One region of the Bradyrhizobium sp. S3.2.6 genome, then DNA from elsewhere that is predicted to be linked to it. Evidence: predicted binding sites of a transcription regulator. Region 1 holds the regulator's gene; each other region holds the start of a gene.
What was found. Region 1 encodes PhoB, which activates phosphate uptake and scavenging genes when phosphate is short. Its sites were predicted from a motif close to TGTCATNNANCTGTCAT; they were not measured.
Positions count from the first base shown of each region.

Region 2: phnC (phosphonate ABC transporter ATP-binding protein) is a predicted target of PhoB. The motif match lies at 1,434-1,450, and genes of this name have one in related genera.
Region 3: phnF (phosphonate metabolism transcriptional regulator PhnF) is a predicted target of PhoB. The motif match lies at 2,151-2,167, and genes of this name have one in related genera.

Region 1 is NZ_JBEPOS010000001.1:715,361-718,631, reverse strand. It holds gene ABID58_RS03325 (aspartate aminotransferase family protein) at 1-121, opposite strand, end outside; gene ABID58_RS03320 (GcrA family cell cycle regulator) at 575-1,084, shown strand; gene phoB (phosphate regulon transcriptional regulator PhoB) at 1,204-1,911, opposite strand; gene phoU (phosphate signaling complex protein PhoU) at 1,934-2,650, opposite strand; gene pstB (phosphate ABC transporter ATP-binding protein PstB) at 2,662-3,271, opposite strand, start outside.
Region 2 is NZ_JBEPOS010000018.1:141,132-144,402, reverse strand. It holds gene phnD (phosphonate ABC transporter substrate-binding protein) at 1-461, opposite strand, end outside; gene phnC (phosphonate ABC transporter ATP-binding protein) at 525-1,334, opposite strand; gene ABID58_RS27115 (transferase hexapeptide repeat family protein) at 1,509-2,165, shown strand; gene ABID58_RS27110 (alpha-D-ribose 1-methylphosphonate 5-triphosphate diphosphatase) at 2,162-3,271, shown strand, end outside.
Region 3 is NZ_JBEPOS010000018.1:145,447-148,717, forward strand. It holds gene phnE (phosphonate ABC transporter, permease protein PhnE) at 1-389, shown strand, start outside; gene phnE (phosphonate ABC transporter, permease protein PhnE) at 386-1,234, shown strand; gene phnF (phosphonate metabolism transcriptional regulator PhnF) at 1,388-2,116, opposite strand; gene phnG (phosphonate C-P lyase system protein PhnG) at 2,237-2,701, shown strand; gene phnH (phosphonate C-P lyase system protein PhnH) at 2,706-3,271, shown strand, end outside.

The sequences.
Region 1 (3,271 bases):
AGGTGAAATCGAGATAGCGATCGCCATTGGTTGCGATCAACCAGACGCCTTCACCGCGCTCAAAACCGATGTCGGTTCTGGCGAAAACGGGGAGCAAGTGCGGCGCTGCGCTGTTAGCCATGATGGTCTCTTTGGATGTTTCGGACGGCCTGAAACTGCGTTGCGCAGCGCATCATTGGTCCGGAAAACGAAACGTGCCGCCTTTTAAGGGCGGCACGCATCACTATCTTATGCTTGGCACCATTGGTGTCAATGCCGCCCGGAAAGCCCCGCGAAACCCAGATTCCGTAGTCTTGCGGTGCCGAATTTGCGGGTTTTGGCCACGGAACATGTGGAAGCGAGTCGGCGGACTCTTGCGCGTGAGTCACGCCATATTGTAGCGTCTGGCTTGTCAGATACGACATCTCGTGCAGCGGTTCTGATCCCAAAAGTCCTCATGTACCGGCGTAAACGTTCGGGCGTATCATTGCGCCCGGCGAGCCTTAAGGGATTCTGGCGGCACGGATTTTTCGAGGCTTAGGCATTCGTTGTGCGGCCCCCAGGATGGCAGGCGCGCGGCGAAGGAAAGGGTGCAATGACGGTTTTGACCTGGTCCGACGATCGCGTCGAACAGCTGAAAAAGCTCTGGGAGGCCGGACTTTCGGCCAGCCAGATCGCCGCTGAGCTTGGGAATGTCACCCGTAACGCCGTGATCGGCAAGGTTCACCGGCTCGGCTTGTCGGGCCGCGCCAAGAGCCCGTCTTCGGCAGCTCCGCGGCCGCGCAAGGCGCGTCCAGCGCCGCACATGATGCGGGTGAGCAGGCCCATCGCACGCGGCAATACCGCGCTGGCGCAGGCTTTCGAGGTCGAGGTCGAGGCTGAACCGGTCACCTACGACAACGTGGTACCGATGAGCCAGCGGCTGTCGCTCCTCGAATTGAACGAGGCGACCTGCCACTGGCCGGTCGGCGATCCCTCGAGCCCGGATTTCTTCTTCTGCGGCGGCAAAGCGCTCTCCGGCCTGCCCTATTGCGCCCAGCACTCGCGGGTCGCGTATCAGCCGGCAGCGGATCGCAGGCGGGCCCCGGCGAAGCCGGCGCGGTAAGCTCAGCTCCAAACGACGTCGTCGCGGCCTGGTGCGCAATTGCGCACGGGCCGGAACGATCGGGAGAAGGATCGGCGCGCCTTTGGCGCGCTTTTTTGTTGAGGTCTGCTCAGGCCGTTTCAGGCCTGCTCGGCCTTCGCGAACCGATCGTCCAGCGCGTAGCCGGCGCCGCGGACGGTGCGGATCGGGTCCTGCTCGCGGCCGAGATTGAGCAGCTTGCGCAGGCGGCCGATATGCACATCGACGGTGCGCTCATCGATGTAGATGTCGCGGCCCCAGACGCTGTCGAGCAACTGCTCGCGCGAGAACACGCGGCCGGGATGCTCCAGGAAGAACTCCAGCAGGCGATACTCGGTCGGGCCGAGATCGATCGGCCGGCCCGAGCGCGCCACGCGGCGCTTTTCGCGGTCGAGCTCGATGTCGCCGAACGCCAGCACGGTTGCGAGCCGCTCCGGACTTGCACGCCGGAGCAGGCCTTTCACGCGCGCCAGGAGCTCGGGCACCGAGAACGGCTTGACGATATAGTCGTCAGCGCCGGTCGCCAGGCCCCGCACCCGCTCGCTCTCCTCGCCACGCGCGGTGAGCATGATGATCGGCAGCTGCTTGGTGTCGGATCGCGCACGCAACCGCCGACACAGCTCGATGCCTGATAGCCCCGGCAGCATCCAGTCAAGCACGATCAGATCGGGGATGTGCTCCTTGAGGCGGGTGTCGGCGTCGTCGCCGCGCATTACCGTCTCGACGTCATAGCCGTCGCCTTCGAGGTTGTAGCGGAGAAGCTCGGTCAGAGCTTCCTCGTCCTCAACCACCATAATGCGTGCGCCCATCGGGTCGTCGCTCCTTGCGTAATCAGGTGTTCGGGACCGTGGTGGCGAAGGTCGTCATGTCGCCCTTCGGCCGCTTGTCGGTGATCGCTTGGCCTTCGATCATGTAGAACACGGTCTCGGCAATGTTGGTGGCGTGGTCGCCGATCCGCTCGATGTTCTTGGCGCAGAACATCAGATGGATGCAGAACGAGATGTTGCGCGGATCCTCCATCATGTAGGTGAGGAGCTCACGGAACAGCGAGGTGCAGATGGCGTCGACTTCCTCGTCGCCCTTCCACACCGCCATCGCCGCCGGCAGATCGTGCGCGGCATAGGCGTCCAGCACTGACTTGACCTGCTGCTGCACGAGGTCGGTCATGTGCTCGAGGCCGCGGAACAGCTTGAGCGGATGGAAATCCGTCTCCAGCGCCGCGACGCGCTTGCCCATGTTCTTGGCGAGGTCGCCGATGCGCTCGAGATCGGTCGCGACGCGCATGGCGCCGACGATCTCGCGCAGATCCACCGCCATCGGCTGGCGGCGCGCGATCGTGAGCACGGCGCGCTCCTCGATCTTCTTCTGCAGCGTGTCGAGCTCGGCGTCGATGGCGACGACGCGCTGGCCGAGCGCGACGTCGCGGCGGATCAGCGCATCGACGGAATCGACGATCATGCGCTCGGCGATGCCGCCCATCTCGGCGACCAGGCGCGTGAGCTCCTGGAGGTCGGTGTCGAAGGCCTTTGCGGTATGTTCAGAACCCATGTGCCGTCTCCTCAGCCGAACCGGCCGGTGATGTAATCCTGCGTGCGCCGGTCGGTCGGCGATGTGAATATCTTGCTGGTGTCGTCGAACTCTATCAGCTCGCCGAGATACATGAAGGCGGTCTTGTCGGAGACGCGGGCGGCCTGCTGCATGTTGTGGGTCACGATCGCGATCGTGTAGTTCTCGGACAGCTCCTGGATCAGCTCCTCGACCTTGGCGGTCGAGATCGGGTCGAGCGCCGAGCAGGGCTCGTCGAACAGGATCACCTCGGGCCGCACCGCAACCGTGCGGGCGATGCAGAGGCGCTGCTGCTGGCCGCCGGAGAGCGACAGGCCGGAGGCGTTGAGCTTGTCCTTGACCTCGTTCCACAGCGCGCCGCCGCGCAGCGCTTTCTCGACGCGGTCATCCATCTCGGATTTCGAGATCTTCTCATAGAGACGGATGCCGAAGGCGATGTTCTCGTAGATCGTCATCGGGAACGGCGTCGGCTTCTGGAACACCATGCCGACGCGGGCGCGCAGCAGATTGAGGTCGAGCTTGGGGTCGAGGATGTTGGTCTGGTCGAGCATCAGCTGACCGGTGACGCGCTGGCCCGGATAGAGGTCGTACATTCGGTTGAAG
Region 2 (3,271 bases), on a different contig from region 1:
TTGTTGCCGGAGGTCGAGTTCGGGTCGACGAGGCCCAGGTTCTTGCCCTTGAGGTCGTCAACCTTCTTGTAGGGGCTGGTCGTCTTGACGAAGAACACCGAGTAATAGCCGGTCGAGCCGTCGGCATTGATGTCGTTGGCGAAGGCGTCGGTCTTGACGCCTGTCAGGCGGGCGCGTGCGAACGAGGCCGAGCCGTAGCTCGCGATGTGGATGTTGCCGGCGCGCTGGCCTTCGATAACGGCGGCATAGTCGTTGGCGATGCGCAGCGTGACCTTCACGCCCAGTTCCTTGGAGAGATAGCTCATGAACGGCGCCCAGCGCTCCGTCACGCCCGAGGCGTTCTCCGCCGGAATGACCGCGAAGGTCAGTTCGGGATATTTGACCTTCCAGTCCTCGGCGGAGGCTGAAGTCGTGAACGCAAGCGCGGCGGCGCCGGCAAGAACGAGTCTGCGAGTGATCATGATACCCTCTTCATCTGTTGGGTTCGGTTGACGCAAAATTGGCAATGACGGATGCGCCGCCGCTCAGGCGGCGGCCGCCGTTCCGAGTGCCGGGACGCCCTCGGGCGCCGGCGCAGGTGTGCCGCCCATGACATCGGCGGCCTCCAGATCGTAGAGCTCGCGGGCAACGTGATCGGTCAAATCAGCCGGTGCGCCGTCGAACACCACGCGCCCCTGGGCCATGCCGATCAGGCGGTCGCAATAGCTGCGCGCCAGATCGAGCGAATGCAGATTGCAGAGCACCGTGATGCCGAAATGCTTGTTGATGCGCAGCAGCGCATCCATGACGATCTTGGTGTTGCGCGGATCGAGCGATGCGATCGGCTCGTCGGCGAGGATGATGTCGGGCTGCTGCACCAGTGCACGGGCAATCGCCACGCGCTGCTGCTGGCCGCCGGAGAGCTGGTCGGCGCGCTGCGCGGCGAGCGAAGCGATGTCGAACTGCTCCAGCGCCGACATCGCCAGCGCTTTGTCCTGCTCCGGCCAGGTCTGCGACAACGAGCGCCAAGCCGGCATCTTTGCGAGACGGCCCATCAGCACATTGGTCAGCACGTCGAGCCGGCCGACCAGATTGAACTGCTGAAAAATCATCGCCGAGCGCGCACGCCACTGCCGCAGCTCCTTGCCGCGCAGCGCGGTGACGTCGAGGCTGTCGAACACGATACGCCCCTGCGTCGGCGTCGCGAGCCGATTGATGGTCCGCAGCAAGGTCGACTTGCCGGCGCCGGAGCGCCCGATCACACCGACGAAGCCGCCGGGCGAGATTTGAAACGAGGCGTCGTCCACCGCGGCTTTTGCGCCGAAGCGGCACGTCAGACCTTCAACCACCAGCATGCAGGGCTCCAGAGTAGCTGGGACCTACCGCTATCGCCGACGCTTGACACTTGTGTGACACGCGCGGTGCGGTGCGGCGTTGCTACACACCTCATCCCCTGTCATCGCATCGTCATTGTCTTGTCATCAAGCCGCTTGATGACGAGCGCCCGCCCTCGAATTCTCGGATGCAGCATGGCCAAGGTGCTTTCGGTCCAACCGACTATCGATCCTTCGGCGCAGCTGCATGAGACCCGGCTCGGCGCCTATACCGAGGTGGGGGCGCGCACGATCCTGCATGAAGTGGCGATGGGCGACTATTCCTACGTCGTCAACGACGCGCAGATCACCTACGCCACCATCGGAAAATTCTGTTCGATCGCGGCGATGACGCGGATCAATCCGGGCAATCATCCGATGCATCGCGCCACGCAGGCGCACTTCACCTACCGCTCCAGCGCCTACTTCCCGGGCGAGAGCGACGACACCGATTTCTTCGACTGGCGGCGCCAGCATCACGTCCATATCGGCCATGACGTCTGGATCGGCCATGGCGCGGTCGTGCTGCCCGGCCGCAATATCGGCACCGGCGCGGTGATCGCGGCCGGCGCCATCGTCACCAAGGACGTGCCGGCCTATACCATCGTCGCCGGCAATCCAGCGCGCATCGTGCGGCGGCGGTTCTCCGAAGAGGTTGCCGGACGGCTTGCAAAACTGGCATGGTGGGACTGGGATCACGACAAATTGCGTGAAGCGCTGCCCGATTTCCGCAAGCTCGCGATTGAAGATTTCCTGACGACATACGAAGCAGGGGCAAGTTCCTCTTCCAGCAAACGAAGCGCGGTCGCGTGACAGACATTTTCATCGAGGGTGGCCGGACCCTGATCGGCTCCGAGCTCGCCGAAACCTCCCTTGCAGTATCGGGATCCGACATCGCGCAGATCGATGCATCTCGCGGCCGCGCGCGGCTGGCGATCGATGCGCGCAAGCTGCTGGTGCTGCCCGGTATCGTCGATCTGCACGGCGACGCTTTCGAGCGGCAGATGATGCCGCGCGCCGGCGTCGATTTCCCGATCGACGTCGCGCTGGCCGACACCGATCGCCAGGCCATCAGCAACGGCATCACCACGGTGTTTCATGCCACGACCTGGTCGTGGGAGCCGGGGCTGCGCAGCGGCGACAATGCACGGCGGCTGCTGGAGGCGATCGAGCGGCAACGTCCGCATTTCGCCGCCGATACCCGCTTCCACCTGCGGCACGAGACCTACAATCTCGATGCCGAGGCCGAGATCGGCCAGTGGCTCGCCGAGGGTCGCGTCGACCTGTTCGCCTTCAACGACCACATGGACGGGGTCGTCGCCGACATCTCCAATCCGCGCAAGCGCAACCGCATGGTAGAGCGCACCGGCCTGTCGAGCGAGGAGTTCGACAAGCTCGTCGTGCATATTGTCTCGCGCGCCGCCGATGTTCCGGCTTCGATCACCCGGCTCGCTGCGGCGGCACGCAGCGCCGAGGTGCGGATGCTCTCGCACGACGATGCGACCCCGGCGATGCGCAGGGACTTTCGCAGCCTCGGCGTGACGCTCGCCGAATTTCCGATCAACGAGGAGACGGCGCGCGAGGCCGCAGATCATGGCGACGCCATCGTCTACGGCGCGCCGAACGTCGTGCGCGGCGGCAGCCACACTGGCTGGACCAAGGCCTCGGACATGATCGCGAAGGGGCTCTGCTCGGTGCTGGCATCCGACTATTACTATCCGGCGCCGCTGCTCGCCGCATTCCGGCTTGCTTCAGACGGCGTGCTGCCGCTGACGGAGGCCTGGAAGCTGATCTCGTCGGCACCGGCGCAAGCCACGGGCCTGACCGATCGCGGCACGCTCGCCGCGGGCCATCGCGCCGACATCTTGCTGGTCGACGATAGCGCGCTGCTGCGGCCGCGGCTGGTCGCGGTGATCGCC
Region 3 (3,271 bases), on a different contig from region 1:
GCGTGCTCGCGATCGCGATTCACTCTACCGGCGCGCTCGGGAAACTGTTTTCCGAGATCGTCGAGAACGCCGACATGAAGCCGGTCGAGGGTATCCGCTCGACTGGTGCGAGCTGGCTATCCTGCATGCGCTTTGCGATCCTACCGCAGGTGACCGCTGGCTATGCCAGCTACGCGCTGCTGCGTTTCGAGGTCAACGTCCGCGAAGCGTCCGTCATGGGCTTTGTCGGCGCCGGCGGTATCGGGCAGGAGCTCGTCGTCGCCATCCGCAAGTTCTATTATTCGGACGTCAGCGCGATCCTGCTGCTCATCATCGTCACGGTCTTCATGATCGACATCTCGACCGGCTGGTTGCGCGGCCGCCTCTTCGGCAAGGAGGCGCGGACGTGACAGGGCCGCAGGAGGTCGACACCGCGCAGATCCGCGCGCGCTACCCTGATGTGTTCGAGCGTCCGGCCGCGGCACGGCTTGCGACGCCGGCCATGATCGTCGCGGCGCTCGGCATCTTCGTTTATGGCCTGATTGATCTCGATTTCTCGCCGTCGCGGCTCTTCAGCGGCCTCAGCCAGCTCGGCTGGATCAGCATGATGATGATCCCGCCCGATCCCGGCTCGTCGCTGCCGATCTATCTGAAGGCGATGGGCGAGACGTTGTCGATCGCGTTGCTCGGCACCACACTGGCCGCGCTGCTCGCGCTTCCGGTCAGCTTATTTGCTGCACGCAATGTCGTGCCGTCGATCATCCTGCGCTTTCCCGTGCGCCGTTTCCTCGATTCGATCCGAGGCGTCGACACGCTGATCTGGGCGCTGGTATGGATCAACGTGGTCGGGCTCGGCCCGTTCGCCGGCGTGCTGGCGATCGCAGTGTCGGATTTCGGTGCGTTCGGCAAACTGTTCTCCGAGGCGATCGAAGGGGCTGATCAGAAGCAGGTCGAGGGCATCCGCGCCTCCGGCGGCAGCGCGCTGCACGAGATCCGTTTCGGCCTGTTGCCGCAGGTATTGCCTGTCATCGCCGGCCAGGTGCTCTACTTCATCGAATCCAACACCCGCTCGGCAACCATCATCGGCATCGTCGGCGCCGGCGGCATCGGTCTCCAGCTCGCCGAACAGATCCGTGTGCTGGAATGGCAGAAGGTGTCGTTCCTGATCCTGATGATTCTGGTCGCGGTCGCCGCGATCGATTTCATCTCGGGCAAGCTGCGGTTTGCGATCATTGGGCGAAGGGCTGTGGCCTGAGTTCGCCTCTCCCCGCCTGCGGGGAGAGGCCGGAATTTGCGAGAGCAAATTCCGGGTGAGGGGGCTCTCCGCGAGTCCGTCTGCCACCGTGATCGCGGAAGCAGCCCCTCACCCCGACCCTCTCCCCGTAAGAACGGGGCGAGGGAGAGCGCCCTACGGCTCCACCAAGAACTCCACCCGCTCCGCCGCAAACCGCGAGTGCTTGGTCACCAGCGGCTTGCCCTCGAGGTCGAGGTCGGTGGCATCGACCACCAGGATCGGCCGGCCCAGCGGGAGATCAAGCCGCGCGGCGTCGGTGGCGTCGACGATGCCGGCGGTGATCCGGGTCGCGCCGCGGTGATAATCGCGGATCCCGTAGTGCTCGAGCATCTTCGTCATCGAGCGTGTCGCGGCAAACACCGTGCCCGCGCCCGGAAACAGTTCCGCAGACAGCCAGGTGGTGGAGACGCAGATCGGCGTGCGATCGGCGAGGCGGATGGCCTCGATTCGGACCAGCGGTGCGCCGGTCTTCAATCCCAGCTCCCGCGCCAGCTCGCGGGTTGCGACATCTTCCGACGTCTCGATCATCCGGCCATGCGGCTCGCGGCCGCCGGCGCCGACGATCTCGGAGAACCGCGTGCGCGAGCGCAGCGGATAAGCGAGCTTCTGCGCTTCGACATAGGTTCCGCTGCCGCGCTCGGCGCGCACGATGCCGCGCTCTGCAAGCGCCGCCAGCGCGCGCCGCACGGTGTGGCGATTGACGCGGTAGGTTTCGGCGATCTCCATCTCGCCCGGCAACCTGTCGCCTGCGGCAAAACGGCCGTCGGCGATGCCGCGCTCGATGCCGTCGGCAACGAGGCGCCATAGCGCGACGCCCGAAGAGGCGGTGTCCTGCATGCTCATGTCGGTGGCCAGCCTAGCTCGAAAATCACACCTTTGTCACGAAACAGTCATGGCGCTCTCGTATCAAGTTGTCTAGTATCATAGACAACTTGGATTCGGCAAGTTCTGTAGAAGAGATCGGTGGATTCGGTGACCCAGCACAACACCCAGCAAGCCCAGCGCCAGGCCGCCATGGCCGTGCTGGCGCACGCGGAGGCGGGCGAGATCGCCGCCCGCCTCCGCACGATCCCCTTGCCTGGCCACCAGGATTTGCGCGCGCCCGAAAACGGCCTGGTGATGCTGCGCGGCCGGGTCGGCGGCGACGGCGCGCCGTTCAACCTCGGCGAGGCGACGGTATCGCGCGCCGCGGTGCGGCTTGCGAGCGGTGAGGTCGGCTTCGGCTACACGCTCGGGCGCGACGGTGAGAAGGCGCGGCTGATCGCTCTGTGCGATGCGCTGGTGCAGTCCCGGGATTTTGGTGCAGCCGTTGAGCGCGACGTTATCGCGTCGTTGCGCGAGCAGCTTATGGTCAGGCGCAAGCAGGCGGCGGAAGAGACCGCTGCGACGAAGGTTGATTTCTACACCATGGTGCGCGGTGAGGGGTGAGGCCATGACCACGATTGCGGAACTGCCGCCCGGTTTCGTCGACAAGGTGTTGTCGGCGCAATCGACCTTTCGTTCGGTCATGGATGCGATGGCGCGGCCGGGTTCGGTCCAGCGCATCGTGCCGATGGCGGGAGCGCCTGATACGATGATGCGCGGCACCGCCGCGATTGCGCTGACGCTGTTTGACCACGACACGCCGCTCTGGCTTGATGCGCGGATGTCGGAAAGCTCCGACGTCCTGAAATGGCTCAAGTTCCACACCGGCGCGCCGGTGGTGCCGGACTCCTCGATCGCGGCCTTTGCGCTGATCGGTGACGGCGGTGCGCTGCCCTCGCTCGAGCGTTTTGCGCTCGGCACCAACGAATATCCGGATCGTTCGACCACACTGATCATTCAGGTCGACAGCCTCGACGCAGGCCGCAGCTTCGAGCTGCGCGGCCCCGGCATCGACGGTGTCGCAACGCTCGAGGCTTCGATCAAGCCGTTCGACCTGTTTGAACGCCTGCGTTTCAACGAGACGCTGTTTCCGCGCGGCATCGACGTGGTTCTGGTCGCCGATGATGCTGTGGT